3 regions of the Arthrobacter sp. A5 genome follow, and region 3 is predicted to be linked to each of the others. Evidence: riboswitches for the same ligand, from Rfam matches in the RefSeq annotation. Region 3 holds a riboswitch; each other region holds the start of a gene.
What was found. A riboswitch is a leader RNA that binds a small molecule or an ion and turns the genes downstream of it on or off. The one in region 3 is predicted to bind S-adenosylmethionine.
Positions count from the first base shown of each region.

Region 1: linked by a shared signal. The riboswitch ahead of ACLLJI_RS14135 (aminotransferase class V-fold PLP-dependent enzyme) and the one ahead of ACLLJI_RS04770 (bifunctional o-acetylhomoserine/o-acetylserine sulfhydrylase) in region 3 are both predicted to bind S-adenosylmethionine.
Region 2: linked by a shared signal. The riboswitch ahead of ACLLJI_RS19305 (DUF1737 domain-containing protein) and the one ahead of ACLLJI_RS04770 (bifunctional o-acetylhomoserine/o-acetylserine sulfhydrylase) in region 3 are both predicted to bind S-adenosylmethionine.

Region 1 is NZ_CP180316.1:2,990,352-3,000,573, reverse strand. It holds gene ACLLJI_RS14155 (DUF2568 domain-containing protein) at 1-38, shown strand, start outside; gene ACLLJI_RS14150 (metal-dependent transcriptional regulator) at 115-828, opposite strand; gene ACLLJI_RS14145 (Nramp family divalent metal transporter) at 861-2,117, opposite strand; gene ACLLJI_RS14140 (class I SAM-dependent methyltransferase) at 2,168-3,184, opposite strand; gene ACLLJI_RS14135 (aminotransferase class V-fold PLP-dependent enzyme) at 3,259-4,737, opposite strand; SAM riboswitch class IV at 4,773-4,886, opposite strand; gene hisN (histidinol-phosphatase) at 5,113-5,925, opposite strand; gene rsgA (ribosome small subunit-dependent GTPase A) at 5,981-7,099, opposite strand; gene aroA (3-phosphoshikimate 1-carboxyvinyltransferase) at 7,096-8,622, opposite strand; gene ACLLJI_RS14115 (DoxX family protein) at 8,629-9,144, opposite strand; gene ACLLJI_RS14110 (gluconokinase) at 9,448-9,999, shown strand; gene ACLLJI_RS14105 (SLC13 family permease) at 10,007-10,222, shown strand, end outside.
Region 2 is NZ_CP180316.1:4,066,502-4,076,723, forward strand. It holds gene ACLLJI_RS19295 (chorismate-binding protein) at 1-1,437, shown strand, start outside; gene ACLLJI_RS19300 (aminodeoxychorismate lyase) at 1,503-2,474, shown strand; SAM riboswitch class IV at 2,567-2,687, shown strand; gene ACLLJI_RS19305 (DUF1737 domain-containing protein) at 2,756-2,968, shown strand; gene ACLLJI_RS19310 (rhodanese-like domain-containing protein) at 2,965-3,363, shown strand; gene ACLLJI_RS19315 (O-succinylhomoserine sulfhydrylase) at 3,385-4,722, shown strand; gene ACLLJI_RS19320 (UDP-N-acetylglucosamine 1-carboxyvinyltransferase) at 4,747-6,279, opposite strand; gene ACLLJI_RS19325 (substrate-binding domain-containing protein) at 6,798-7,451, shown strand; gene ACLLJI_RS19330 (energy-coupling factor transporter transmembrane component T family protein) at 7,688-8,470, opposite strand; gene ACLLJI_RS19335 (ABC transporter ATP-binding protein) at 8,482-10,200, opposite strand; gene ACLLJI_RS19340 (ECF transporter S component) at 10,204-10,222, opposite strand, start outside.
Region 3 is NZ_CP180316.1:1,050,419-1,060,640, reverse strand. It holds gene ACLLJI_RS04785 (GNAT family N-acetyltransferase) at 1-324, opposite strand, end outside; gene ACLLJI_RS04780 (SGNH/GDSL hydrolase family protein) at 539-1,381, shown strand; gene metX (homoserine O-acetyltransferase MetX) at 1,438-2,631, opposite strand; gene ACLLJI_RS04770 (bifunctional o-acetylhomoserine/o-acetylserine sulfhydrylase) at 2,748-4,064, opposite strand; SAM riboswitch class IV at 4,152-4,265, opposite strand; gene ACLLJI_RS04765 (VOC family protein) at 4,531-5,169, shown strand; gene ACLLJI_RS04760 (CPBP family intramembrane glutamic endopeptidase) at 5,370-6,161, opposite strand; gene ACLLJI_RS04755 (DeoR/GlpR family DNA-binding transcription regulator) at 6,319-7,110, opposite strand; gene ACLLJI_RS04750 (class II fructose-bisphosphate aldolase) at 7,107-7,961, opposite strand; gene ACLLJI_RS04745 (1-phosphofructokinase family hexose kinase) at 8,005-8,937, opposite strand; gene ACLLJI_RS04740 (ROK family protein) at 8,988-9,974, opposite strand; gene ACLLJI_RS04735 (SIS domain-containing protein) at 10,004-10,222, opposite strand, start outside.

The DNA of each region.
Region 1 (10,222 bases), 1.9 Mb from region 3:
GTTTGTACCTGCAGAGCGTGCTCAAGGTCCGGTCGTAGGGGCGGCAGACTGTATCGGCCGACGACGGCGCCGCCCGTCCCGCCGTCGTCGGGCACGGTCTGCGTCCGTAGAGCATTACGGAACCGTCAGAGTGCAGCCCGGGTGCGTTCCTTCCGGCGAAACCCATAAGGATCCGCTCACCTCGTCGGTCAGGTCGAAGTCCCTGGCCGCCGCGCCGGTGCCAATGCGAACCACGAGCGCCCCTCCGAAGGGTCGGCGCCCCTCAATGCGGACCAACGAGTCCAACTCGATCCGCTCCTGGTCAAGGTACCGCAGCAGCGCCGGATCGTGGTCGCTGATTCTGGTGATGCGGCCCTGGTGCCCGGGGTCAAGCTGGTTCATCCGATGCGCGGGCGGCATGACCACCCTGCCGTCCGCGGCCGGAATCGGATCCCCGTGCGGGTCGCGGGAGGGATGTCCCAGTTTGGCGGCCATCCGCTCTATAAACGTGTCCGACACCGCGTGCTCCAACAACTCGGCCTCGTCGTGGACTTCATCCCACGTGTAGCCAAGCTCCTGTACCAGGTAGGTCTCCAGCAGCCGGTGCCGCCGGACCATGGACAACGCCAGCAACAGCCCGTCAGCGGTGAGCCGGATGGCACTGTACGGCTGATGGTCCACCAGCCCCTGATCCTTGAGCTTTCGGACCATTTCCGAGACGGACGAGTTGGCCACGCCCAGCCGTGCCGCAAGCTGGGAGGACGTGATGGCTTTGTCCTGCCACTCCGTGAAGGCGTAAATCACCTTCACGTAATCCTCGACACTGGACGAGGTTGGGGTCGGTTTCACAGCTACCACAGTACCGTCACCGGCCGGGCATGTTATCCCCGGCCGGTGAAGGTCAGGTAGAGCAGGACAGCGTTGAGCGCGATGACCAGGGCAACGCAGACGACGGCGGCAATGCGGAGAGCGGGCCCGTCCCGGTACTTGCCCATCACCGTCGCATTTCCCGTCAGCCGGAGCAGCGGTATGAGCGCGAAGGGTATCCCGAAGCTGAGCGCCACCTGGCTGATCACCAGCGCCTGCGTGGGGTCTACTCCGAAGCTCAGCAGTGCGAGGGCCGGGATCAGGCTGACGACGCGGCGGGTCAGCAGCGGAATCCTGACCTTCAGGAGGCCGCCCATGATGGTGGCCCCGGCGTAGCAGCCGACGGACGTTGAGGCCAGGCCTGACGCCAGCAGGCCGACCGCGAAGACTACGCCGATGACCGGGCCGAGGCTGCCGACTATCGCGGCGTGCGCGCCCTCGATGCTGTCCGTGGCGACGACGCCGTCGAACCCGTGCAAGGTGGAGGCGGCCAGCAACAGCATGCCGATGTTGACCAAACCGGCCAGCGCAAGTGCACCGACGACGTCCCAACGGGTGGCCTTGACGACGGACGCGAGCACGGCCGGTGAACGGCGGGCATGGACATGACGGTCGCGCGCCAGGGCGGAGTGCAGGTAGATCGCATGCGGCATGACGGTGGCCCCCAGCATTCCGGCAGCCAACAGCACCGTATCCGTACCCTGGAAGCGGGGGAGCAAGCCGGAGAAAACTCCGGCAGGTTCCGGCGGCCTGACCAGCAGACCGGCCAGGAATCCGATGGTGATCAGCAGCAGCAGGAACATGATCAGGTATTCAAACGTTCGTTGGCTGCGCCGGTTCTGCACCGCCAGCATGGCCATCGAAACGATGCCCACGATCAGGCCGGCCAGCGGCAGGGGCAGACCGAAGAGCAGGTTCAGGGCGATGGCGCCGCCGACCACCTCGGCCAGGTCCGTGGCAACGGCCACCAGCTCCGCCTGGACCCAAAAGGCACGACGGTTTCCGGTCCGCAGCCGGGCGCCCAGCAGCTCCGGCAGGGAGTTCCCGGTGACGACGCCCAGCTTTGCGGACTGGTACTGGATCAACATGGCCATGACATTCGCAATGACCAGCACCCAGACCAGCAGGTAGCCGTATTTCGCTCCAGAGGTGAGGTTGGCCGCAACGTTTCCGGGGTCCACGTAGGCGATGGCCGCGACGAACGCGGGACCGAGCAGGGTGAAGAGCCCCCGGGCCTTCGTCGCGGGTTTTCGGAGTCCCACGCTCAACATACCCACACCCTTCGCAGTACCTAAACCCTTTATGTAGGCTTGCCGAAACTCTACGTGCGCAGGCCCGTCCTGTCGAGAGGCAACAGCGAAGTAAAACCTCCGCTTCGTCCTGCCCTTCCCTGTCCTGCCCTTCCCTTTGCCGCGCTGGGATGCCGACCCATGCCCTGCCGGGGGAGGGCAGTGGCGCGCCAGGTCTGGGTCAGATACGGCAGCGGGAGGATGTCGTCGACGTCGTGGCCGAGGTGCTCAAAAAGGTACCACCGCAGGTTGGCCAGCACCTTCGCACGGGTGGCCTCATTTGCCCGCAGATAGTAGCTGCGTGATTTCACCAGTTCCATCATGTCCCCAGGGGTCAGCGGTTGGAACCAGTGGTTCAGCTGCAGCTGGGGTGTGCTGAATTCCGGCCCGAGCAGGGGACGGAAATCCGGCTTGTGGACGTCCCCGGCGTGCATTATGCGGGAGAGCCGGTGAACCCAGGGCACGCTGACGTCCAGTTGATTCCAGACAAGGCCCAAGACACCGCCGGGCCGCAGCACGCGGGCGATCTCGGCGCTGGCCGACAGCGGATCAATCCAGTGCCAGGCTTGGGCCACGGTCACCAAATCCATGCTGGAGTCCGGCAGTTCGATCCGCTCGGCGGCACCCAAAATGGTCCGCACCCCGGGGAGGCGGTGTTCGAGCTGACGAAGCATGTCACGGGATGGATCAAGGGCGACGACGGTCAGCCCGCGCTCTGCCAGCCGAACGGTGAACTTCCCGGTGCCGGCGCCGATATCGAGGGCATTGAGACCCGGGGTATTGGGACCCAGTGCACTCAGCTCCGTGCCCTTCGGATCCGAGGCACGCAGATCCGAGGCGCGTAGATCCGAAGCACGCAGGTCCATGGCGTTCGGGTCCGTGGCATGGAGCACCCCGGCGGGGTCGGTGCCGGACAGCAGCCAGGTCAGTGACTCCTCCGGATAGCCGGGACGGACACGCTCATAGTGTTCGCCGCCGTCCTGAAAACTGTCCGCCAGTTCCCTGCGGCGCTCACTGTCCAGACTTGGGCCGCCGTTCGGTGCCGCCATGACGCTCCTTGGAAATATCGCCGGAATCCCGCGGGAAAACCCTATCCCACCGGCGGCGGATGCTTCGAATCCGTTCAGCTGGTGCTGCAGGGGGCGGCGCCGGCCGTCCCGGGGGTGTTCGGCGCCCACTCCGGGAACGGCCGGCCGTCGTCGGCGGGTATCCAGCGGCCGGAGTCCACCACATAGTCCCAACCGAGCCCGGACTCCAGCAGGGCCGCGACGCCGTCGATCAGGCGCTGTGCATCCTCATGCCGGGAGCCGACGCCGAAACTTGCGCGCAGGGAGCCGGACGGGAGCCCGAGCCGGCGCAGCAGCGGGTGCGCGCAGAACTTACCGTCGCGGACGCCAACGCCGTGTTCGGCGGAAAGATACGCGGCCACCAGGCCGGCGTCGTACCCTGCGACGGAGAAATTCACCACGCCGATGGCGCCGCTGCCGGGGAAGGTGTCCGAGTCGGTGAAGAGCCGGTGCACGGTTATTCCCGGCAGCTGCTCCAGGCCCTCGATCAGGTGGCTGCGCAGGGCCTGCTCGTGGTCCTGCCAGCGCCGTTGGTCCAGCCGCGCGATGATCCCGGCTGCCTTGGCCAGCGTCGCGGCGCCCAGGACGTTCGGGGAGCCGCCCTCATGGCGGGCCGGCCCGGTGGCCCAGCTGACGGAATCGAGGCGCGCCTCGCTGACCGCCCCGCCGCCGGCGAGGTACGGGGTTCCGTCGTCGAGCCAGTCCGGGCGCCCGACGACAACGCCGCTTCCGAAGGGGGCATAGAGTTTGTGCCCGGAGAAGACCAGATAATCAATGTCGTCCGCGGCAATGTTGATCCGGCGGTGCGGCGCCAGCTGGGCGGCGTCCACAACGATCCTGGCCCCGTGGCGGTGGGCCAGTGCCGCGAGCTCCGCGATCGGCAGGACCTCGCCGGTGACGTTGGAGGCGCCGGTCACCGCCAGCAGGGCCACGTTCCCGGCCCGGAGCTCCGTTTCCAGGTTCGTCAGTGTCTCCGCGAGGGAGTTTTCCGCCACCACGCTGCGGTGCGGCAGGCGCTGCCAGGGGAGCAGGTTGGCGTGATGCTCGATGTCAAGGTACACGACGTGGGCACCGGTGCCCGCGACGATGTCCCGCACGCAGCCGGCCAGCAGGTTCAGCGAATCTGTGGTGTTGCGGGTGAATATGACCGCGTCATCGGGACGGCCGCCGACGAAACTGCGCACCGTGTCCCGGGCGTTTTCATAGACGGAGGTGCTGACCTGGGAAGCGAAGCCGGCGCCGCGGTGCACGCTCGCGTAGTAGGGCAGGATATCGCTCAGGTAGTCGGCCACTTCGGTCAAGGCCGGGGCGGACGCCGCGTAATCCAAGTTGGCGTAGCGGATGGTTCCGCCCTGGATCAAGGGAGCTCGCAGTTCGTGGCCGGCGACCTCCAGCAGCGGGCCCGGTCCTGAATTTCCGGCGCTCCTACCGCTGCCGGCGCGGCCCCCAGGGAGGCAGCCTTGCCCGGACGCTTCGGCCAGTGGACCAGAGGCGCGAGCGGAGGGAACGTTGTGTTCGGCGGTTGAAATGCTCATAATGACCTCACCAAGGAAGGACCCGGCCGTGCCGGTTTCCGCGCTTGCCAGGACCGCTCCGGCCCGGCCAGGTCGTCACCCGGGGCACCCCGCCGCGAAGGGAGGGTTGCCGGCCAGCAAACCGGGGTTTAGCACTGGCACTCGTGACCTATGCCCACAAGACTACGAAATCCGCACCCGTGCCGCCAGTATTAACGGCCAGTGTTACGGCTAAGAGGCTGTGTTACGTCCCGGACGTCGAAATTTGACCACCTTTTGAGAAATTCGCCGTGGTTTTCACGGCGTGTCCGAATGAGACGCCGCGGCCAGCCGCTGAAACATGGACAAACTTTCACGGGGCGGGGCAGGCTGCGGCCCATAGTGCCCGCAGTCGGGCTAGAGCAGGTCGTCGTGGTCCGGGTTGAGGGTGCGGAGGACCTCCGAATGCAGAATGCCATTGGTGGCCAGCGCGTTGCCGCCGAAGGGCCCGTCCGCGCCTTCCAGAGACGTGAAGCGGCCGCCGGCCTCGACGACGATCGGCACCAGCGCTGCCATGTCATACAGATTCAGCTCCGGCTCACAGGCGATGTCAACAGCGCCCTCCGCGACCAGGCAGTAGGACCAGAAGTCCCCGTAAGCGCGGGTGCGCCAGACCTTGTCGGTGAGGGAAATGAACTCGTCCCGGTTGCCGCGCTCCTTCCATCCGGTCAGCGAGGAATAGGACAGTGAGGCGTCGGAGAGTTCGGAAACGTTGGACACGCGCAGCCTGGTGGCCGCCGCCAGCGACTTGCCCGTGTAGGCCCCAGTGCCCTCCGCCGCCCACCAGCGCTTGCCCAACGCCGGAGCACTGACCAGCCCGACGACGGGCCTGCCGTCCTCGACCAATGCAATCAGGGTGGCCCAGACCGGAACGCCGCGGACAAAGTTCTTGGTTCCGTCAATTGGATCGATGATCCAACGCCGTGAGCCGTGCCCGCTGCTGCCAAACTCCTCGCCGAGGACCGCATCGCGCGGCCGGACCCGGGAGAGCTGGCTGCGGATGGAATCCTCCGCGGACTTGTCCGCGTCCGTCACAGGCGTCAGATCAGGCTTGGTCTCCACCTGCAGATCGAGGGCCTTAAAGCGGGCCATGGTTTGTGAATCCACCGAATCCGCCAGCACGTGGGCAAGGCGGAGGTCATCGTTGTAGCTCTGCGGGGCATGGGTCATGGGTTCACGCTATCGTTCTTTCGTCGCTGAACAGGGGAGGCGGGGCACCCACCTGCTACAGAATGGTGCCCAGTTCCTTGGCCTGCGCCCTGCCTTCGGTGCGGTCGCCGGTGCTCAGCAGTCGTCGCAGCGAGGCCAACCTGGCCGTCCCGGCGTCACCGGCGTGCCCCTGGCTGACCCAGGGATCCAGTCCGCAGTTGACGGCGGCGTTGTTATGCTTGCAGCCGCGCTCGCAGGCGTCTGTGCCGGGCTGGAGATCGGGAAACGCCTGCAGAATGCGGTCCGGGTCCACGTGTGCCAGGCCGAACGAACGGATGCCGGGAGTGTCCACAATCCAGCTGCCGGGCAAGCCGTCCGCCAGCCGCAGTGCCAGCGCCGACGATGAGGTGTGCCGGCCGCGGCCGGTCACAGAGTTGACACCGCCTGTGGCCCGCTGCGAACCGGTCAGGGCGTTGACCATGGTGGACTTTCCGACGCCCGAATGGCCCACCATGACGGAGACCTTTCCGTCCAGATGTTCTTTGAGCTGCCCGACGGCGGTACCGGCCAGCCGTGCCGACTGCCCGTCGTCGCTGCGCGCATCGATGCCGGATGCGGCATCGGAGGCGGTCCGGCTCACCACTACGGTCATGTCCAGGTACTCGTAGTTGGCCAGCAGCTCGGCGGGATCTTTGACATCCGCCTTGGTGACCAGCAGCAGCGGTGCGATGCCGGCGTCGTATGCGGCCACCAAAGCGCGGTCGATGAATCCGGTGCGCGGCTCCGGATTGGCCGCCGCCACCACGATCACCAGCTGGTCGGCGTTGGCCACCACTATGCGTTCGATCGGGTCCGTGTCGTCGGCGCTGCGGCGCAGGACGGTTCGGCGGTCCTGCACCCGCACCAGCCGTGCCAGCGTGTCCGGCGCTCCGGTGGTATCGCCGACCAGGGCAACAAAGTCCCCGGCCACCACCGGGCTGCGGCGAAGTTCCCGGGCCCGGGCGGCGATCAGGACGCGTTCGGTGTCCGTGTCTTCGTCCACGATTGCCGTGTAGCGGCCGCGGTCCACGGTGATGATCCGGCCGATCACGGCTTCGTCGTATGCGGGCCGGTCCTTGGTGCGGGGCCGGCTGCCCTTTTTATTGGGCCGGATCCGGACATCGGATTCATCCCAGTCACGCATGCTGCGGGTCATCGCCCAGGGCTGGAGCTGGAGGCGCTGCCGGCGGTGCCGAAACCGGCTGGAGGGCTGGAGCTGGAGGCGCTGCCGGCGGTGCCGAAACCGGCTGGAGGGCTGGAGCTGGAGGCGCTGGAGCTGGACGGGCTGTCGGGGATGCCGGAGCTGGCTGGAGTCCCGGAGCCGCTCGGCCGCACAACGCCCGGAAGCCCCAGCATGCCGGCCCAAAGTCCGGCGAACTCGGGCATGGTTTTTGCCGTTGTGCCGATGTCCTCCACCTCGACGCCGGGCACCGCCAGCCCGATGATGGCCCCGGCCGTCGCCAACCGGTGATCCGCATAACTGTGGAAAAGGCCGCCGTGCAGAGGTGCCGGGGTAATGGCCAGCCCGTCCGCCGTTTCGATGGCGGAGCCGCCCAGCCCGTTGATCTCCGCGACCAGCGCAGCCAGACGGTCAGTTTCGTGGCCGCGCAGGTGCGCGATGCCGCTGAGCGTCGACGGACCGGTGGCCAGGGCGCAGAGAGCGGCCACCGTGGGGGCAAGCTCGCTCGTGTCCGCCAGGTCAACACCGTTGATGCTCTCCCCGCCGGTCACGGTCAAAACACCGTCCCGCAGCGAGACGGCGGCGCCGAACTTCGGCAGAATTTCACGCCATTGATCGCCCACCTGAGTGGTCCGGGACGGCCAGCCGGCAATCCGGACAGTGCCCCGGGTGGCCAGGGCAGCGGCCAGGAATGGCCCCGCATTGGACAGGTCCTGCTCGACGACGACGTCGAAGGCCTGGATTGGACCAGGGGAGACGATCCAATGGTTGGGCACGGAGTCATCGACCACGACGCCCGCACCGCGCAGCACGTCCACGGTCATCCCGATGTGGTCCAGGCTTGGCACCGGATTCCCCGAATGTTCCAAATGCAGCCCCGCTTCGAAACGCGGAGCCGCGAGCAGCAGGGCTGAAACGAACTGTGAGGAGCCGCTGGCATCGACGATCAGGTGACCGCCTAGGACCCGGCCGGTGGCCTTGATGGTGAACGGCAGCGCCCGCGGTTCGCCGTCGCCGTCGGCAATCTCCACGCCGAGCCCACGAAGGGCATCAATGACCGGACCCATCGGTCGCTGGCGGGCCGCCGGGTCGCCGTCGAACGCTATGCTGCCGCCGGTCAGCGCGGCCAGCGGCGGAACAAAACGCATGACGGTGCCGGCCAGACCGCAGTCCACCGCCGTTCCCACCGGCAGCAGCGCACCGGCGGGGATCGGCGTGATGCGCAGATCCGGGCCGAACTGCCCTTCCCCGTCCACCTCCTCGATGACCGCCCCCAACTGGCGCAGCGCAACGATCATCAGGGCCGAATCGCGCGAGTGCAGCGGCGCGCGCAGCCGCGAGGGCCCGTCCGCCAGCGCGGCCAGCACCAGATACCTGTTGGTCAGCGATTTGGACGCCGGAACCGCCAACGTCGCATCGACCGGGCCGCTGGCCATCGGAGCAGGCCATGGCGATGCGGCGCCGGCGGGAAGGGCGCCGTTGGTGGGGGCGAAAGTCATGGGGAGTTAGGCGCCTGTCACATCGTTGGCAATGCGGCGGACGGCTTTGTCAGCGTGCTTGAGCTGCTTGCGCGTGGACTTCTTCCCGGCCTCGGCGAGGTGTCCGGCACGCCATGCCAGACCTGGCTTTCCGGCGGTATCGACCGCGGCCAGCAGGACGCCACCGGAGAGCGAGACGTTCTTCAGCAGCTGGTTGCGCCTGCGCGACCGGGCCTCGGACGTGCTCGAATCCGCCGTGCGGTATTCGACGACGGCGTTCAGCGTGGAGGTCAGTGTCAGCAGGAGGGCGGACAGACGGGGGAACTTGCCCGCTGCCAGCATGACACCGGCGCCCAGCTGCGTGCCGCTGATGACGCGGGCGAGGGTCTTCTCATCCGTCTGGACAGGCAGAGCCTGCACCACTTGTCTCAGCACCGGTGAGAGCTGAGTGGCTGTCTGGTCTGCGTGGCGCAGCCGGTCCAGTCCGGCCAGGATGAAAGACGAAGCGAGCATCGGGCGGGCGAGTACACGGACAATGGACAAAGCGGCCTCCTTGATATGGCGGAACTGAATGTCAGGTTGCCGTGGGCCTTCGGATGGCAGATTGCTGTCAAAGGCCAGCTGGCGGTGTTGCGTTCTCCTAGTCTGGCACTTTTACGCACGCTATGCGGAATGTTCCGGCTGTCCGCTGTCCGCTGTCCGCGGCCCCTGCCCGTCCGCCCGCTGCCCGCGGCCACTGTCCGGCTGCCCGCGGACACTGCCCGGCTGCCCGCGGTTGCGGGGGTGGACTGTTGTGAACGACGACGCCCTACTGACAATGTCGGTGACGGCTGGCAGGATGGTGCCATGGTTGCAGGCCAGGGCGCTTTGCCTCCCGTTGCCAGGCCCGTAGTGCTGGTGGTGATGGGCGTATCCGGCTGTGGAAAATCGACCGTAGCGGCGCTGCTGGCCGGACAGCTGGGATGGCCCTTTGAGGAGGGGGACTCGCTCCATCCCCAGGCGAATGTGAAGAAGATGGCGGCCGGGCATCCGCTCACAGATGAGGATCGCTGGCCATGGCTGGCGAAGGTGGCAGATTGGGTTGAGGAAACTCTTGACGCCGGCGAGGACGGACTCATTACCTGTTCGGCGTTGAAGCGCTCCTATCGGAAGGTGATCAACCGGCGCGGTTCAGGCGTCGTCTTTGTGTTCCTCAGCGGCTCAAAGGAAGTTATTGCGGCCCGGCTGGCGGTGCGGAGGGGACATTTTATGCCGACGAGTCTGCTGGACAACCAGTTTTCCGCGCTCGAGGAGCCTGCCGCTGATGAACCTCAGATCCGGATCAACGTAGGTCCGGCCCCTGGTGTCATCACCCGGGAAATTATTGAGGAGCTCGGCCTTAGTGGCCGGGCGGAGTAGGGGAACTATGAACATCACCAGTGCACTCGGAACCCTCCATACCCTCGGCAACGCGGCTGCTGCGGTTGCCGCCGACGCCACCACCGACAAAATGAAGGAACCGTGGAGCGCTCACGACACCCAGGTGCTGATTGTTGCCGCAATCGGCATCGCCATTGTGGTGCTGCTGATTGTCTGGGCGAAGCTGCATGCGTTTCTGGCCCTGACCATCGGGGCGCTCTTT
Region 2 (10,222 bases), 1.3 Mb from region 3:
GTCGGGCAGGCCACGGCGGCCCTTGACACCCGGAGCCGGTTCTCCATCATGGCGGACGACGGCGGCAGTTACGGTCAGTTTGCCCGGCACGGCGACGGCGTGACCAAAGTCAGGACGGGCGCCGTGACGGCCCGTGTCCAGGACCCGTTTTTCCGCTGGCTGGACACCGTCTGGGGCCGTAAGGCCGTCCGTACCCCGGACGACTATGACTGCGGCTTCGCCCTCGGCTGGCTTGGCTACCTGGGCTATGAACTCAAACGGGAAACGGGAGGAGCGGATGCAGCGGGGCCGGGAACAGCCGGACGCCCAGATGATGCCGCACTGATTTTCGCCGGGCGGGCGGTCGTCGTCGACCATGCCCGCCGCTGCGTCTACCTATTGGCCCTCTCCCAGCAGGGCCATGGCACGGATGGTGCTGCCGGGGCTTCGGAAGCGGCGGCCTGGCTGAATGCCGCTCGCGCCGCTGTCGAAGCGCTCGCTTCCGATGAGCTCCCAACGGATTCGCCGGAGTTTGGGCCGCCGACGACCGGCCAGTTGACGAGCGAACCGCCGACGACGGGGCCCGGAGCCGGGGCCGAAGCGCCGGTGTTCACCATCCGGGATTCTGAGTCAGCCTACCAGGACAAAATCGCCCGGGCCCAGGCGCAGATTGCGGATGGTAATTCCTACGAGATCTGCCTGACGACGTCGCTCACGGCTACCACCGCGGTCCCGCTCGATCCGTGGCGGACCTATCGGCAGCTGCGCCGACGGAATCCGGCCCCTTTTGCCAGCTACCTGCGCTTCGGCGCACTCGCCGTCGCCGGTACCTCGCCCGAGCGGTTCCTGCGGATCACCGCCGGCGGCACGATGCGGGCGGAGCCGATCAAGGGCACCCGGCGTCGGCATCCGGATCCGGACCTGGACGCGGCACTGAAATCCGAGCTGGCAAACTCGGCGAAAGACCGGGCGGAGAACATCATGATTGTGGATCTGCTCCGAAATGACCTCTCGCACTTCGCCGTGCCGGATTCGCTCTCGGTTCCCCGTCTCTGCGCTGTGGAAAGCTACGCCACCGTGCACCAGATGGTCAGCACCATTGAGGCGCAGCTTCGGCCCGGGTCCACCCGCACCGAGGCCGTGGCCGCCGCGTTCCCCGCCGGCTCCATGACCGGCGCGCCAAAAATCAGCACCATGGCCATTTTGGACCGGCTGGAAGCAGCCCCTCGCGGAATTTATTCTGGCGCCATCGGCTATTTTTCCCTCGATGGCGCCGCCGACCTGTCCGTCACCATCCGCACGCTCGTGATCGAAACGACGGACGACGGCAGCGGTCGGCTCAGTTTGGGCGCGGGCGGTGCGATCACCGCGGACTCCGTTCCGCAGGAGGAATGGCTGGAGATCCAGGCGAAGGCGTACGGCGTGCTCTCGGCCCTCGGCACGGTCTTTCCCGGCTAGCCCACCGCGCCGCGCCCAGCCCGGGTGGGCCGAAAGGCGGCCTGCCCGCGGCACTAAGCTGAACCATGACTGTTTTGGTATTCTTGGACCCCTCCGCTCCGGACGGACGCATTGCCGACGCCAGCAAGCCCACACTGATGGCCACGGACCAGGGAGCCACCCGGGGAGACGGGGTTTTCGAATCCCTGCTGGTGGTCGGCGGGACGCCACGGAAGCCCCAGGCGCATCTGGACCGGCTGGATTCCTCCGCTCGGGCCATGGATCTGCAGATACCGTCCCAGGACGCGTGGCGGCGTGCCATGACGACGGCGGTCACCGAATTCCGCCGCAACCGCGCCTCCGCCCGGGCCGGAGGCGCGGTTGGGGCCGGCGGCACCGGAGAAGACAGCCGGATGAGCGCCACGGAAAACATCCCCGACGAGATGGTGCTCAAGCTCATCGTCACCCGCGGCGTCGAGGGGAGCACGATCCCGACGGCTTGGGTCCAGGCCTCGGAGCCTCCCGCCACCGGTCGGGCGCAACGCGAAAGCGGAATCGATGTGCTGTTGCTGGAACGCGGTTACGACAGCTCCATCGCCGAGCGTGCGCCGTGGCTTCTGCTGGGTGCCAAGACCTTGTCCTACGCGGTGAATATGGCGGCCTTGCGCTACGCCCGTGTGCATGGCGCGGACGACGTGATTTTCACCAGCGGTGACGGGCGCGTGCTGGAGGGCCCGACGTCGTCCGTTCTGCTGGCCCATGCCGAAGGTGGCGGGCCCGACCGGGTCAAGCGACTGATCACGCCCCAGCTGGACAGCGGAATCTTGCCCGGCACCTCGCAGGGTGCGCTGTTTACGGCCGCCAAGGCCGCCGGCTGGGAGCTGGGTTACGGCCCCGTGGAGCCCGGGGATCTCTTCGACGCGGACGGCGTCTGGCTGATTTCCAGTATCCGGCTGCTCGCCCCCGTGAATCATATTGACGGCCGGGAAATCGGCAGCCCCGACGTGCGCGCCGGCCTTACCGCCGAGTTGAACCAACTGATCCACGACGCGGAGTAGCTCCTCAGTCCGGCATCAGCCCCCGTCATCCGGCGCCACAGTCCGGCGTCCTGTTGACCGGCTGATCCGTCGGTGTGCTAATTTTCTAGATGAGTAACGAGCGCCAGTGCCAAGCCCTGACTTGCTGGCCGGCAACCCTCTATTCCGGCGGGGTGCCTCAGGTGACTACTCGGCAAAACCTGGCTTGACGGCCACGGGCTGCAAGCGTGAACGTTCCCGGCAAGGCCCCGGGCTGTCTGCACCTTCCGCTTGCACCCTTCGATTGCAATGAGGAGACTACCTTGACAGCTACACCCGCCAAAGAAACCCCGCTGACTTACCGGCTGCTCACCGGTCCGGATGACCATTCGTTCTGCGAGCGCGTCAGTGCCGCCTTGGCCGAAGGCTATATTCTCTATGGCAGCCCGTCGCTGGCGTTCGACGGCGGCCGGACCGTTGCCGCGCAGGCGGTCATTCTGCCCGGTGCCGGGTCAACGGACGACGGCGTCAAATGAGCTACGCGGGCGACCTCACCCCGGCACAGGCTTGGGACAAGCTCGCGGTCGGGGCCGTGCTGGTGGATGTGCGCACCGAGGCTGAATGGCACCACATCGGCGTGCCGGACACCTCGATGACCGGACGTGACCCGCTGTTGATCCAGTGGAACCTGGCCGGCGGCGTGCTGAACCCGGATTTCCTCGACGAACTGCGCGCCCAGGCCCCCGATGAGGGGCAGACCGAGCTGGTCTTCCTTTGCCGTTCCGGCGTGCGCTCGGTCAGCGCCGCGGAGGCCGCGTCGGGCGCCGGATTCACCAGTTGGAATGTGCTGGAAGGGTTCGAGGGCGTCCCGGATGCTTACGGGGACCGGATCGTCAACGGCTGGAAAAACCGCCAGCTCCCTTGCAAATAGGCTCCGAGCTAAAGGACTGAGATGAGCAATTTTAATCAGGATGCTCCGGGCTGGGCGCCGGATACCCAGGCGGTGCGCGGTGGCCTGGACCGCTCCAACTTCCAGGAGACCTCGGAGGCGCTGTTCCTGAACTCCGGTTATGTCTATGAATCGGCGGAGGCGGCGGAGGCGGCCTTCACCGGTGAGGTGGACCGTTTCGTCTACTCCCGGTACGGGAATCCGTCCGTCGCCACGTTCCAGGAAAGGTTGCGGCTGCTCGAGGGCACGGAAGCCTGCTTCGCCACCGCCTCCGGGATGTCCGCAGTTTTCACCGCCCTCGGGGCCCTCTTGGCGGCAGGCGACCGGGTGGTCGCGGCCCGTTCGCTGTTCGGCTCCTGCTTCGTGATCCTGAATGAGATCCTGCCGCGCTGGGGCGTAGAGACGGTCTTCGTTGACGGCGCGGATCTCGGCCAGTGGCGGGAGGCATTATCCGTGCCCACGACGGCGGTATTCTTCGAATCGCCGTCGAACCCGATGCAGGAAATTGTCGATATCCGGGCCGTCTGCGGACTGGCCCATGCCGCGGGAGCCAAGGTGGTGGCGGACAATGTCTTCGCCACCCCGCTGTTGCAAAAGTGTGGCGAACTGGGCGCGGATGTGATCGTGTATTCCGGGACCAAGCACATCGACGGGCAGGGCCGCGTCCTTGGCGGCGCCATTTTGGGCACCAAGGAGTTTATTGACGGTCCGGTCAAGCAGCTGATGCGCCATACCGGTCCGGCACTGTCGGCGTTCAACGCGTGGGTGCTGACGAAGGGGCTCGAGACCATGGGGCTGCGCGTTGCGCACTCCGCGGCAAATGCCCTGCGGCTCGCCGAGTTCCTCGAACAGCATCCCGCGGTGAGCTGGGTCAGGTATCCACTGCTGCCCTCGCACCCGCAGTTTGAAATGGCACGTGCACAGATGAAGGCCGGTGGAACCGTGCTCACCTTCGAGCTGGCCGCAGCCGGCCAAGCTCCCCCTGTGAGCCGGGCTAATACAGCCAGGGCCGGGGAACCCACAGTGGCGGGCATGGCCGGGGAACCCAAAGTGGCGGACAAGGACGCAGAACGCGCAGTAGGGGCCGCGTCCGGCACGACGGCGAAGGACGCCGCGTTTGCCCTGCTCAACGCCCTGACGATCATCGACATCTCCAACAACCTGGGCGATGCGAAGTCTTTGATCACGCATCCGGCCACGACGACACACCGGGCGATGGGACCGGAAGGCCGGGCCGCGATCGGGCTGACTGACGGTGTTCTCCGGCTCTCGGTGGGTCTGGAGGACATCGGGGACCTCACCCGGGATCTGGCCACCGCCCTCGCCGCGACGCAAGCGTAACCGACCAAGGCGAGCGACCGCCGCTCAGTCCTGGAAGTACTCGATCTCGGCGCCGAGTGTGTTCAGCCGCTCGGCCAGATCCTCGTAACCCCGTTCAATCACGTAGATGTTCCGCAGCTCGGAGGTGCCCTTCGCCGCCAGCATCGCCAGCAGGATGCAGGCGGCCGGACGCAGCGCCGGCGGGCAGCCGATTTCCGCCGCGCGCCAGCGAGTGGGGCCGGTAACATCGATCCGGTGCGGATCCAACAGCCGAACCCGGGCGCCGAGCCGGTTGAGTTCGGTCAGGTAAATGGCCCTGTTCTCATAGACCCAGTCATGGATCAGCGTCGACCCCTGGGCGCAGGAGGCAATCACGGCGAAGAACGGAAGATTGTCAATGTTCAGCCCAGGGAACGGCATGGCGTGGATCTTGTCCGCCGCCGCGGTCAGCTCGGACGGCAGAGTGGTGATGTCCACGAGCCTGGTATGGCCGTTATGGGCGGTGTATTCGTCGGACTTGCGGTACCGGAAGCCCATCTGCTCCAGCACGCTGAGCTCGATTTCCATGAACTCGATCGGCACGCGCCGGATCGTCACCTCGGAACCCGTCACAATGCCGGCCGTGATCAGGCTCATCGCCTCGATTGGGTCCTCGGACGGTGAATATTCGAGGTCGACGTCAATCCTGGCCTTGCCCCGGATGGTCAGCGTGGTGCTGCCGATCCCGTCCACACGAACGCCCAGTCCCTGCAGGTAGAAACACAGATCCTGGACCATATAGTTGGGACTGGCGTTGCGGATCACGGTGGTGCCTTCACGGTGGGCTGCGGCCATGATGGCATTCTCTGTCACGGTGTCCCCGCGCTCGGTCAGCACGAACGAGCGGTCCTCGGTGTCGGCCTCGGGAGCCTGGATGGCGTAGAACCCAGCATGCGCCTTGACTGACAGCCCGAATTCACGCAGCGCCTGCAGATGCGGACCCACGGTGCGCGTTCCCAGATCGCAGCCGCCGGCATACGGCAGCCGGTAACTGGCCTCTTCATCCAGCAGCGGCCCCAACAGCATGATGACACTGCGGGTGCGCCGCGCGGCCTCCACGTCCATGGCGGCCAGGTTCAGCACGGCGGGTCGGCGGACCAGTAGATCGTTGGCGTTCAGCCACGTACATTCGACACCGATGCTGGTCAGCAGTTCGACGATCCGGTTGACCTCCTCGATCCGCGCCAGCCGGCGCAGCGTCGTGGAGCCGCGGTTCAGCAGACTGGCGCACAGCAGGGCGACGCCGGCATTCTTACTGGAGTTGACGTCTACGCTGCCGGAGAGTTGATGTCCACCCACCACGCGCAGATGGGTGATCCGCGGCTTGCCGCTCCCGCCGACGTTGACGATGCTGCGGCCGAAGATGGACTCCATCCGCTGGATCATCTTGAGGCTCAGATTTTGTTTCCCCTGTTCCATCCGGGCGACCGCGCTTTGGCTCGTGCCGAGCTCGGCGGCCAGCCGGCCCTGGGTCCAGCCCCTATCGGTGCGGGCGTCCCGGACCAACACTCCAACGGATTCCGCAGCTACCTGAGTCATACCTCTACTAATATCATGAAGTGCATAAACAGTGTCAAATTGACGACCCGCAACGCGATCTTGCCGCTAATACCGGCACCCTAACCAGGTGGTGCGATATTTGCGGGGATAATCGGCCTTGCACCGCAACGAACCGCCGCGTATGTCAACCGTACCTCTACCCGGATGTTGCGCCGCCTTCACCACGCCGCAGTCCGGTGCCAAACCGGGTAAACCATGCAGGCCAGCACGCCGGGTCGAGGAGGCTGCAACCCCTGTCACATGGGTTGAGTTACGCTGGCCTCACACGATTCAGGAGGTGCCACGGAAAGCCACTTCCTTCGATGTTGCCCGCGTGGCGGGCGTGTCGCGCAGCGCCATCAGTTTAGTCCTTAACGGCCGGCACAGACGGCAATATCGCCAAGGATAAGCAGGAACGCATTCTGGCTGCGGCCAAGGAACTCAACTACACTCCCAACGCCGTCGCCCGCTGGAGGGCCGTTCGCCGGCAAGCTCCTCCAAGGGGCATGTTCGCCGCCATGAGTTTGCGCGAGCACATTCCGGCCCCGGTTATGGCAGGCGTCCCGGCAATTCTGGCCAACAGTTTCGATCCCGCTAACGCGCTCCGCTCTGTCATCCCCGATGAGCTCTCCGGTGGGCGCAGCGCAGCCCAGATCCTGATCAACGCCCGCCATCGCGACATTGCATTCCTGGCCGGCACGGACGAACTCGTCGCCCCGGGGCGCCGTAGTGATGGTTTCCAACGGGCCATGGCGGCTGCGAACTTGCCGGCGACGAATATTGTGACCACCGCGTGGGAAGTCAACAAAGGTTTCGCCGCCGCCATGCACCTTTTAACCAACGACGACGGCCGGACACCTCGGACGGATCGGCCCACCGGGATCGTGTGCGCCAATGACCGCGTGGCGGTGGGCGTTCTACTTGCCTGCGGCCGGCTGCGGCTGCGCGTCCCGGAAGATCTGAGCATCGTTGGCTATGACGACGAACCGCAGCGTGCCGGCCCCGCTAGGTCAGGCCCCCCTTCCCCCTTCCCCGGCCACAAGGGCGGCAGGGCCGCAGGGAAAGTAATCAGCGGGGCTTTGACGCGGCAGCTCTTTCACAACGCCAATTTGTGTATGGTGACAATGGCGACGCGTGGACGCACCACAAAGTGCGATGCTGGGGTCGGGTAGCTATGGACCGTCTTTGTCACGGAGCCGGTTCCAAAAACCTCCACCAGGGCCACCGCAGGCATCTCGCGCTGTAAAGCGTGACGGAACTCACGCTTTATGCGCGCAAGACTCATGCTTCGAAGGTCAGCCCGGGAAACCCAGGCCACTTGGGAACAGCGGAAAACCCGCGGGTCCTAGAGAACGCAATAGGGTTCCTGCGCTCTCAGGAACCCGCGGATTCCATGTGGTTGGTCGTTTTACCCGAGCACCGGATTCCAGGTCCCCAGTACGACGGCGGCGCCCACCACTGCGGCGGCGATCAGCAGTCCGGCGGCGAAGACCCACGGGTCCATCGGTCCGAACGTGGATTCCCTGGCCCAGCTCCGCGGTCCTGCGCCGAAGCCCTTGGCTTCCATGGTCACGGCCAGTCGGGAGGCCCTCCGGACAGCCTGGACCAGCAGTGCCATTCCCTGTCCGAGGGACGACCTGAACCGCGCGGCAAATCCCCCGCCACTGCCCACACCGCGGGCACGCCGCGCCATCCCCAGGGTCTGCCATTCCTCCACCAGCAGGCCGACGAGGCGCATCGCGGCCAGGGCCCCGAGTACAAAACGGTGCGGGAGCTTCATTTTCTGCGCCAGCGCGTCCGCCAGATCCGTCGGGTCGGTACTGGCCAGCACGATCAGTCCCGGCAGCGCAATGGCAATTCCGCGGAGCATAATCGCGACGCCGGACTCCAGCGAGCCTTCGGTAAAGAGCAACGGGCCCCAGTCCAGCAGCACCGCCCCGGTCTTCGGTGCCAGCAGCGCCGAACCGTAGCCGCCCACCAGCGCCGCGGCCAGAATCGGCCAGCCGCGCAGCAGCAACGTCCGGACGCTCAGACCGGCAAGCGGCAGCACCGCCAGTTCGCAGACCAACGCCACGGTGGCCGACGCCCAGTCCACGCTCAGCAGTAAGGCGATTGTCAGGACCAGCGCGGCAGCCAGTTTAGAGAGAGGGTTCGCCTTCGCCAACACGGCAGTGGACCGGGGACCGGCCATCACATCAAGGCTCACCGGGCACCCACGGCACCGCTGCGGGCAACGTCAGACCGCGCAACTCTTTGCGGCGCAGCTTCGGACCGCGCAGCTTCAAGGGGCCGGCCGTCGGCTGAAAGCCGGAGCCGCGCTCCCCCTAGCACTTCCGTGAAATCCTCATCGTGGGTCACCGAGATCACCGCGGTGCCGGCATCGAGCAGTTCCGTGAGCAGGCTCGCGAGTTCGGCCCAGGTATTGGCGTCCTGGCCGAACGTCGGCTCGTCCAGCACCAGCAGCGATGGGCTTGCGGCCAGTACGGTGGCCACGGAGAGCCTGCGTTTCTCACCGCCGGAGAGCGTGTACGGGTTGGCCTCGGTCAGATGCGTCAGCCGTAGCCGTTCCAGCAGCTCCCCCACCCGATCGGACCCCCGGCCCAGGATTTTCGGTCCGAAATTCAGCTCGTCCAGCACACGCCCGGTGATGAACTGATGCTCGGGCTCCTGGAACACGGTGCCGATGCGCTGGATCAGCTCTCCTCCCCTCCACCGATGGGGTTCCGGTCCGGCCCCACGGCGCAGTCCTTTGCCGGCGCGCAGCTCTCCGTCCAACGGCGGCAGCAATCCGCCCAAGGTGAGGGCGAGCGTCGATTTCCCGGCACCGTTTGGCCCCGTGATGCTCAGCGCCGAACCTGCGGTCACCGTCAGGTCGACGCCCGACGACGCCGCTATGGCCGGGTGCCGTGCGGCACGGCCGCGCTTTCGGCTATCCGTTGCCTGCCGCGACACCGCGAGCTGCCCAGCGTGCAGCAGTAGATCCCCGCTGCCGGAGCTGCCGCCGGCCAGACTGCCGGGGCCGCTCGACGCCGGACTGACATACCCGAAGGATGTCTGGACCGCAGCGCCAGCAGCGGGCCCGCGGAGCATTTCGGCCCCGGTACGGGTGCGCGGGCGGGTGGCGGGCACATAGCCGGGCACCCAGACTCCCGCGCCGGTCAGCATTTGCCGGGCCTGCATCAGCACCTGGCGGGGCGGACCGTCAATCAGCACTCCGCCGCCGTGGCCCCGGTCCCCTGGCGCGAGCACCACGATCCGGTCCACCGCATCCACCCAGACCGCCACCCTGTGCTCGACCACCACCATCGTGGCCCCGGTCCGGTCCAGCATCCGCAGCACGGCGTCGCGGACCTCAAGCACCCCGGCGGGATCAAGGTTCGCGGTGGGTTCGTCCAGCAGCAGCAGACCCGGCTGCATGGCCAGAATACCGGCCAGACCAAGGCGCTGTTTCTGCCCGCCGGAGAGTGCCGAGGTGGCACGGTCCAGTGGAAAATCCAGTCCGACGGCATCGAGTGCGCCGACGACCCGGCGCCAGATCTCGTCCCGGGGAACGGCAAGATTTTCCGCACCGAACGCCACATCGTCACCGATCCGCGAGAGCACCACCTGCGCTTCCGGATCCTGCTGCATCAGGCCGGCACGCCCGCGGCGGGCGGCGGGATTTTCGCCGTCGACCGTCAGCAGGCCCGACTCCGCTGCATCCTGATCCGCCCCCAGCACCCCGGCGAGGGCATGCAGCAGGGTGGATTTTCCGGCCCCCGAGGGCCCCAGCAGCAGCACGCGCTCCCCCGGGGAGATCTCCAGTTCCAGATCGTGGACGGCCTGCGCCGCGCGCCCGGAATGCTGCCAGCCCCAACCTTTCGCGGAAACCGCGGCGGCCCGAACGCCCTCCCGGGTTCCGCCGTTGTCGTAGCTAGCCATGTCCTAGAACGCAGACTCCGCC
Region 3 (10,222 bases):
CAGCGCCTCCGCGGGCCCCGGAGCCAACCCCGCTGCCAGCAGCCTGTCGGGCAGATCGGCGGGCAGGTCATAGGAGTAGTGCTTCCACTCCCAGGGACGAGCCGACCCCGCCAACCTGCCCGCCTGGGCGAACCGTTCGACCTGCGCGGCGATGGCCTGGTCGGCGCCGACGGCATTCAGATCGCTCCAGGCCACCCCGGACCACCCGGTGCCCATCTGCCGGACCACGTGGCCGTCCGTCTCGATGACTCCGTCCCCGGAGGCCGGTTCCGGACGCCGGCGGATCTGCTCGTTGAAGGCCGCAAGTACTGCTTGTTTATCCATCCGGGCAGTCAATCAGAACCGCCGAGGGATGGGAAACCGGGCCCCGACAGCGCGTTGACCGGCGGGGCGCCGGCCGGCGCAACCGAGCCGCAACCGTCGTCGTCCTGGCGCCAAAAAAGCCGTACGACGCTGACCGTGAAAATGGACTGCGGTGGCGTAACCATGCCGGACATGGGCAGGATGGAGCGGTGATTCCCATCGAAAGCGCCGCCAAATGACTGAGCAGGACGCCCGCACCCATTCCGAACAGCTGCCGGGCAGGCTGCATCCGTGGAACCGCTATGTGGCCATGGGTGATTCGTTCACCGAAGGGATCGGGGACGCCAAACCATCCAGCCCCGGCGGACATCGCGGCTGGGCCGACCGTTTGGCCGAGGAGCTGAGCCGGGGCCACGAGGACTTTGCCTACGCGAACCTGGCCATCCGCGGCCGCCTCCTGCAGCAGATCCTGGACGAGCAGCTGGAGCCGGCGCTGGAACTCAAGCCCAGACTGATCTCGATCTCGGCCGGCGGCAATGACCTCATCCGTCCCGGCTCGGACCCGGACGCGTTGGCCGAGTCCCTGGACGGCGCTGTGGAACGGATGACGACGTCCGGCGCCACGGTGCTGCTCTTCAACGGTCCCGATATCCGCGATACCCCGGTGCTGGGCCTGGTCCGGGGCCGCGTGGCGATCTACAACGAAAACCTGCGCACCATCGCCGCCCGTCACGACGCCATCATCGCGGACATGTGGTCGTTGCGGCAGCTGAAGGATCCGCAGATGTGGGCCGGTGACAGGCTGCACTTCTCCCCGCTGGGCCACCACACCGTTGCGTTGATGGCGCTCGAGGCACTCAACGTTCCGCATACCCTGGAGCCGAAGTTCCCCAAGCCGCTTACGGTGCGGAACTGGCGTACGGCCCGGTCGGAGGACCTTGTCTGGGCGCGCGAGTTCTTTGTGCCGTGGGTGCTGCGCCGAGTGCGCCATCAGTCCTCCGGCGACGGCATCAGTGCCAAGCGTCCGACGGCGGGCCCGGTCTTCGGCCCCGGGATGCCGCCCGGGGCCGGAGCGTAGGTACATCGACCGTCAAGGTTTGACCACCTTTAACCGAGCAGGTGCCTGTTACAGACCTAAAAAGGGCGCTGCTCCCCAATCGAGGCAGGGTTACCGAAGAACCTCCGCCGTAGGAGCACTCCGACGGCTTCGGTCTCGGTGAGGAAACCGTCGTGCCCGATCTCCGACTCGATGGCGTCCACGCCTACTTCTCCGGGCAGCGCCGCCGCCAATTCATCCGACTGTGCGGGGAAATACAACCGGTCCGAGGCCACAGCGGCAATCAGGAATTCGACGTCCGCGGCCTGCTCCAGTGCCTGCCGCAGGGGACCGCGCCCGCGGCACACATCGTGGCTCATCAACGCCTCGGTGATGACGATGTAGCTGTTGGCATCGAATCGCCGGGCCAGTTTATGCGCCTGGTGGTCCAGGTAGCTTTCCACCTGATACCTTTCCCCGGCGGAAGACCCGGCAATATTGCGGATCCTGCCTTGGCTCACCGGAGCCTCCCCGGGCTGTGCGCTCCGGCCGAACCGCGCCGACATCTCCGGCTCGGACCGGTAGGTAATATGGGCAATCCGCCGCGCCAGTCCGAGTCCGGCCACCGGCGCTGCCCCGTCGTAATAATCCCCGCCGGCAAAGTCCGGATCCAGCCGGATTGCGAGCACCTGGGCCTGGGCGAAGGCGATCTGCTCTGCGGTACTGGCCGCGCAGGCGGCGACGACGGCGCAGCGGCGTACCCGTGCGGGCAGCGTGACAGCCCACTCCAGTGCACGTGCTCCACCCATCGACCCGCCGATCACCGCATACCAGGAGCCAATGTCCAGCTGATCGGCCAGCCGAGCCTCGGCCTGGACGGAATCCCGGATCGTCACGAACGGGAATCTGGACCCCCAGGGGCGTCCGTCCGGGGCGATGCTGGACGGTCCGGTACTGCCGTAGCAGCCGCCCAGCATATTGGGCGACACAACGAAATACCGGTCCGTGTCGATGACCCGGCCCGGACCGACCAGACCCTCCCACCAGCCGTCCTCCGCGGAACCACCGCGGGAGACGTGGGTGCTGCCGGTGAGTGCATGCGCGATCAGCACCGCGTTGGAGGCTTCGGCGTTCAGCGTCCCCCACGTCTCATACGCGACAGTGACGTCCGGCAGCCGTCCGCCGGCCTCCAGATCAAGGTCGCCGATCCGCGCATACTTTACTTCGCCGTCGGCCGTGGCGAGCGGCGATGTTCCGGTCGGCAAATCGGTCGGTGCTCCGGCCGACGCCATGCCGGCCGGCACCTCACCGGTCGATGCCAGTCCCGCCGATGCCGGTCCTGGTGGCGGGCACACCGCTAAGGAGCCCGCCGCGCCCGGTCCGGGGACCGCCGTCGTTCCCGGGCCGCTCACGCTGTCTTGGCCGCCCGGAAACCGGCCTCCAGATCCGCGAGGATATCGACGATGTTTTCCAGTCCCACCGACAGCCGCACCAGACCGGGAGCCACGCCGGCGGCCAGCTGCTGTTCCGGCGAAAGCTGCGCGTGGGTGGTGGAGGCCGGGTGGATCACGAGGGAGCGCACGTCGCCCAGATTGGCAACGTGGGAGTGTAATTCCAGACCGTCAACAAAGCGCTTGCCTGCCTCGAGACCGCCCTTGATATTGAACGCGATGACGGCACCGGTGCCCCTGGGTCCGTACTTGCGTCCGCGCTCGTACCACGGGCTCGAGGGCAGACCGGCGTAGGCAACGGACTCCACGAACTCGTTCGATTCCAGCCAGGTGGCAACCTTAAGAGCGTTTTCCACGTGCCGCTCCACGCGCAGGCTCAGCGTTTCCAGACCCTGCGCAATGAGGAAGGAGTTGAACGGTGTAACCGCCGAACCCAGGTCGCGCAGCAGTTGCACGCGCGCCTTGAGAATGTAGGAGAGATTCGCCCCCAGCGCACCGTTTTCGCCCAGATCGCGGCCGTAGACCAGGCCATTGTAGCTCGGGTCCGGGGTATTGAAGCCGGGAAACTTCTCCGGCTCCTTCGTGTAGTCGAACTTGCCGCCGTCGACAATCACGCCGGCAATGGCGGTGCCGTGCCCGCCCAGATATTTCGTGGCGGAATGAACGACGACGTCGGCGCCCCACTCGAGCGGCCGGATCAGATACGGGGTGGAGAGCGTGTTGTCCACGATCAGCGGCACGCCTGCCTCGTGCGCGGCCGTGCTGACACCCTCGATGTCCAGCACATCCTGGCGCGGATTGGAAACGACCTCGCCGAAAAACAGCTTCGTGTTGGGCCGAACGGCGTCGCGCCACTGCTGAAGATTGTCCGGATCCGCCACGAAGGTGACCTCGATGCCAAACTTCTTCAGCGTATGCGCAAAGAGATTGAAGGTTCCCCCGTACAGGCTCGGGCTGGAAACTATGTGGTCGCCGGCCTCCGCGATGTTGAGCACCGAAAAAGTGGATGCAGCCTGTCCGGATGAGAGCAGCAGTGCACCCAGTCCGCCTTCCAGACTCGCAATCCGCTGCTCCACGGCATCTTGGGTCGGGTTGCCGATGCGGGTGTAGATCGGGGACAGCTCGGTCAGTGCGAACCGGTTCGCCGCGCTTTCGGTGCTGGGGAAAACGAAGGACGTGGTCTGATAAATCGGCAGAGCGCGGGCGCCGGTGGTGGCATCGGGTTCCTGGCCTGCATGGATCTGGCGTGTTTCAAATGACCATGCATTGCTCATGTGTGGCTCCTCATACTGGGGACACCGGGTTCATCAGTAGGCACAGCCTGGGGTGATGCCCGCTGAGCTGAGCCAAGATGGTCGTGTGACCCGCGCTTGCGCTTAGCCGTTTGGCTAAGGCCTGGTCCTCACCCGGGGCACCCCACCGCGGTGGAGGGTTGCCGGCCAGCGAGCCGGGGCTTGTCGCTGACACTCATGACCTGAATCAAGTCTGGCGGACCCGGGCGGATGCTGGCAACAAGATGACGCCAATATGACGCCCACTCTCCAGTTGGGAGAGTGGGCGGGGTGGGAGAGGGTGCGGGGTGGGAGAGGGTGCGGGGTTGGAAATTGGGCCGAGGGAAAGTGGGCCGAGGGGAAGAGGGTCGAGGGGAAGAGGGTCGGGAGATAGCCCCTGCGGGTCGTCCCATGTTGGTAAGCCGGACCTAACTCGAGAGGTCACTCGCAAAGTGTAAGGATGAGCAGCATGCGCATGGATCATGTTTCTTACGCCTGTGAATCAGATGGTTTGGCCGCCACCGCCGCCCGCATTTCAACTGCTCTGGGAATCGAGCGCGTCCGTGGCGGTGTACATCCCCGCTTCGGTACCCGCAATATCATTTTCCCGCTCATGGATCACCACTATCTGGAGGTCGTGGAGGTGCTGGAGCATCCGGCGTCGGACAAGGCTCCGTTCGGGCAGGCCGTCCGCGCCCGCTCCGCGGCCGGCGGTGGCTGGATGGGATGGTGCGTCGCCGTAGACGATCTTTCCCCCTTTGAGGAACGTCTGGGTCGCAGCGCCGTTCCCGGCAACCGGAAGTTCCCGGACGGCCAGGAACTGATCTGGAAGCAAATCGGCATCAAGGGACTCATTTCGGACCCGCAGGTTCCATACATGCTCAAGTGGGAGGGCGATCCCACCCTGCACCCGTCGCAGGCCAGCCCGACCAACGTCAGGCTCTCGAAGCTGACCATTGCCGGCAGCGCCGACCGCGTGACCGAATGGCTCGGCGAACCGGTGGAAAAGCCGCTGGACGACGTTGCGGTGGAATGGATCGCTCCGCGTGGGACTCCAGGCATTATGAGCGTGACCTTCGAGACCGCGAATGGGTTTGTCACGATTTAGCCGCGTACCCAGGTAGGCCCAGCCCCGTCTGGTCAATACGCCGACGACGGGGCCGCCCCGCGAGGACGTAGTTGCGCAGCACCGTTTTCGCGGGTTGGCCCCTTTGTCGGCGCGAAAGTCCTTCGGCCCGACGGGGTGGCCCCTTTGTCGGCGCGAAAGTCCTTCGGCCTGACGGGGACGCCCCGGTTTCAGCACACACCTCAGCCAAACCCGAGCGCCGGGCCCCCTACAAAAGCGGCGATGTCCAGCAGGGCATGGGCAATCACCAGCGGCGTGAGCCGGCCAAAGCGCCGATAGACCCAACAAAATACGAGTCCCATCAGGAAATTTCCGGCAAATGGGCCGAAGCCTTGGTAGAGGTGGTAGCTGCCGCGCAGCAGCGAACTGGCCAGCACTGCTGCCGTCGCCGACCAGCCGAACCGGCCGAAGCGTTCCAATAGGTAGCCGACGACGATGACCTCCTCGACGATGGCGTGCCGGACCGCGGAGAGGACCAGCACCGGGACGGTCCACCAGTACGTGTTCAGCGCGCTGGGGATGATCTCCGTGGTGATACCCAAGGCCCGTCCGGCCGCGTAGAGCGCCAGCGACGGAATCCCGATCAGGGCAGCCAGCCCCAGGCCGCAGAGAAAATCCCGGCCGGGACGCTGCAGCGTGAAGCCCAGTCTGGCGAAGGCGGACCGGCCGGGCTGCCAGAGCAGATACAGCACCAGCGCCACCGGGACCAGGGCAAAGAGAATACCCAGCAGCTGGTACACCAGGTCGAAGTATTGGCGGCTGCTCTGGGCCGCATTAAGGGTGGAGGTGCCCTGCGCGAGCGGCGCCCGGCTCAGCTTGTCCAAAAGCTGGACGACGGCGTAAACCGCCGACTGCCCCAGCGAGAGTCCCAGCACAATGCAGACCTCAACGCGGAGCCTGGCGTGCGGACGGGTTCCCCATGTACCGGTCTTGGGGGCACCGGTCTCTGATCGGCCCGGGACGGAATTGCTCATGGTCCCTATCTTGCCCGCATTTCCTGAGGATCGGATCGACAACGTCTTCCGGTCGGCATTCGAAAGGGACATACGCAGCCGCGACACCCCACGTGCCAATGCCCAATACGGGTGCTGAGCCGCGAACGCCCCGCGGCCAGCCGCGAACGCCCCGCGATCAGTCGTCCGGCGCCACGATCACGTCCATGTCATTGTGCCCAAAGGCCGCCAGCTGCTCGGCCGTGATTCCGGCATCGGTGATCAGCTTATGGAAAGGGTATCCCTCCATGGTGGCAAACGATCGCTGACCGATCTTGGACGAGTCCGCCAGCATATAGGCCTCGGAAGCGCGCCGGGCCATCAGGGCGTTCACCGTTGCCTCCCCCTCGTCGCTGACCGTGGGACCGACTTGCGGATCTATGCCGTTCACGCCGATAAACGCGAAATCCAGCGCGACCTTCTGCAAGATGATGTCCGTGTACGGTCCGACCAGCTCGTAGGAGCGCGGGTTGACGATCCCGCCGGTGACCATAATCTTAAAATTCGGCCGGACCGCCAGCTGCGCGGCGATGTTGATGGCATTGGTGACCACCGTCAGCGTGGGCCGGTTCGAGGCTTCCATCAGATCGGCTCGCGTGGACAGCACCTGCGCCAGCGCGGTGCTCGTCGTGCCGCCGCACAGTCCGATCACGGCACCCTTAGGGATCAATGCGCTGGCCGCGCGGGCTATCTGCAGCTTTTGCAGGCCGTGATCGTCACGGTTATACCTGCCCGGCAGGTCATAGGCGACGGCGCCCTGGACGGCGCCGCCGCGGGTCCGGCTGAGCAGCCGCCCGTTGGCGAGGGAGTCCAGATCCCGCCGTGCCGTGGCCGGGGAAACCCCTAGCCCGGAAACGATGTCATCCACCTCGATCTGGCCGGATCCTGCCAGCAGGTCCAGGATGGCATTCAGCCGTTCGGTACGATTCATTTTTCTCCTTGCGCGTGCACAGTCGAGAACAGACTCAGCAGGCGTGCCACCTCCGGAACGAGGGCGTCCCGGCCGGCTTTGAGGTACTTCCGCGAGTCGACGACGGCGGGGTTCAGGTTAAGGTATTCCCGCACGGCCCGGGTGAAGAACCCGTTCAGGTGCGTCGAGACGTTGATTTTCGTCATTCCGGCCGCGATCGCCGCCACGATGGCATCATCCGGGACGCCGGAGGAACCGTGCAGCACCAACGGCACATTCAGTGCCGCCTTAAGCGCACCGATCCGCGCCAGGTCCAGGGCCGCACTGCGCTCGGTCATGGCATGAGAAGAGCCGACGGCGACGGCGAGCGCGTCAACCTTGGTGGCGGTCACGAAGGCGACGGCTTCCTTTGGGTCGGTGAGCACGCCGGGCGCATGCGCGCCGTCCTTGCCGCCGACCTTCCCCAGTTCCGCCTCAACGTACACGCCGCGTGCGTGCGCGTACTCCGTGACCCGGCGGGTCACGGCCACATTGTCCGCATACTCAAACCGGGCGCCGTCGTACATAATGGATCCGAAACCCAGATCGACCGCCTGATAGGCCAGCTGCTCGTCCTCGGCATGGTCCAGATGGACCGACACGGGAACGGATGACCGCCGCGCCGCGGCCAGGGTGGCCAGCGCCAGCGGTTCCAGGCCGCCGTGGTACCGGGCGCAGTTTTCGGAAATCTGCAGGATCAGAGGCAGGCCGGCGGATTCCGCTCCGGCCAGCAGGCCCTCGACCGTCTCCAGGTGGATGATGTTGAAGGCCCCCTGCCCGGAGCCGGTTGCCGCGGCGGCAGCCATCAGTTCGCGTGTGGGGCTCAGTGCCATGTCTTCCTTCGATCGTTGCGTGGCTCGGGAGTGGCTGAAAAAGTCAGTGCCGCCTGATGATGAGCTGGCCGGCCAGCTCCTGATGGCGCGGGGATATTTCGCCGGCCGCGGGCATCAAGACCGCGGCCGCGCTCCAGGCGGTTGCGCGGCGCAGAATCTCCTCCAGGTCGGTGATTCCCGCTGCCAGGGCGACGGCGGCCGCACTGACCGCGGCGTCGCCGGCCCCGGTGGGATTTCCGCGCAGCGGCTCCGGCAGCCGGGCGCAAAGGTACCGTCCGGGGGTTCCGGCGTCAAAGGCCAGCATGCCCTCGGCGCCGGCGCTGACCAGCACCCTCCGGGCACCCATTTCAAGCAGGCTACGCGCGGCCGTGACCAGATCCCGCTCCCCCATCGCCTCGGTCAGCTCGTCATTGTTCGGCTTGAGCAGATCTGCGCCTGCCTTCGCCGCGGCCAGTATGCCGGCGCCGGAGGTGTCGATGATCGCCGGCACGCCAGCCCGGTGGGCCAGTTCGACCAGAGCCGGATAAAAATCCGCCGGCGCATTCTCCGGCAGGCTGCCCGAGCCGACCAGCACGCCGGCCGTAGCAAGGCTTTCAACGACGGCGGCAACCAGACGCTGCCACTCCGAGGCGCTCAGCGCCGGGCCCTCTTCGTTGAAGATGCTGGTCAGGTCCGCCCCGGTATCCACCAGTGCGATGGTCCGGCGGGTCTGCGCTGTCACCGGGATGAGCCGGTTCGGGATCCCGCTGTTGCGGAGGTCGGCGGCGAATTCCGCACCGGTGCCGCCGCCCGCCGTGGAGATGACCAGCGTCGGGCAGCCCAGCTGGTGCGCCACCCGGGAAACATTAACGCCCTTCCCACCGGCCCGCGTCAGCGGTGCGGGTACCCGGTGCGATCCGCCCGGTCGAACCCCGGCGACCGTATAGGTAATGTCCAGGGCGGGGTTCGGCGTGACGGTGACGACAACGCCGGTCATTGCGGCGCCGTTCTCCCCCCTGCCGGTTTTCCCGGTGCCCGTCACGCCCGTCACGGTAGGACCTGTCGTTGCCGGACCGGTCTTGAGGATCCCTGCGCCGCGGCGAGCAGGTCGCGCGCCTTGAGCGCGGACCCTATCAGTCCGGCATTTTGTCCCAGTTCGGCATGCACCAGCCGCGGGCGGCGGTGAAAGGTCAGCAGTTTATCCACATCCCTGTCCAGCGGCACGAACAATGCATCTCCGGCCTCGGCCAGCCCGCCGCCCAGTACCACCGTTTCGGTCCCGAGAATGGAGACGCACTGTGCCACACTGAAGGCCAGCGCGGCCACGGCGTCGGCCCAGATCCCGGCGGCGAGGGCGTCGCCTAGGCCCGCCCGCTCCAGCACCTCGCGCGCCCCACGGACGGACGCCCCGCCGGCTTCGGTGTACCGGCGGGCCACGGCACCGGCGGAGCCCACCGACTCCAGAATCCGCAGGGCACCGTCCGCGCCCGGGACCATGGCATGGCCGAGCTCCCCGGCTAGGCCGCCGCCGGTCAGCCGGCGGCCATCGCTGAATACCGCTCCTGCGATGCCGGTCCCGATCACCAGCACGACCACGTCGGACCGGCCCCGCGCCGCGCCGATCCGGAATTCCGCTTCGCCGGCCATGCCGACGTCGTGCCCGAAGGCGACGGGGAGCCCCAGCCGGGCCTCGAGCCGTGCGACAAACGGGTAATCCCGCCAGCCCAGGTTTGCCGAAAACAGGCCGACGCCGGCCGCCTCATCCACCAGCCCGGGAACCGTTACGCCCACCGCGGCCAGCGCAATATCCGGGTGACTGCGCCGGTAGGTCTCCGTCAGCCCGGCGATCCGTTCCACAATGGCGTCGCCGCGCCCGGCACCGGCCCGGGCGGTGCCTTCGCAGTGCGGCGTGGGCAGGCGCTGCAGGTCCCGGACCACGGCGTTACCAGCCGAAACTCCGCCGGCCACAATACCGGCCTTCATATCTGTGCCGCCAACGTCGAAGGCCAGGACGGCCGGCTGGGCATGACTCATGGGTGCGCTCTCCGGGGCAGCGGGCCGGGTCAGGCGTCGGCCGTGGGACCGGACGTGGGGCCGGACGCCGCATCGAAAATGGCGTCGTCCAGAATCACCGAACGCGTGAGGTTGCGCGGCGAATCCGGATCCAGGCCGCGGGCACGCGCGCGCTCCAGCGTCACCCGGTGCACGCGGGCCAGCTCGGCCAGCGGGTGCCTGTCCGTATGGATATACAGGGCACCGGTCCTGGCCATATCCGCATCCAG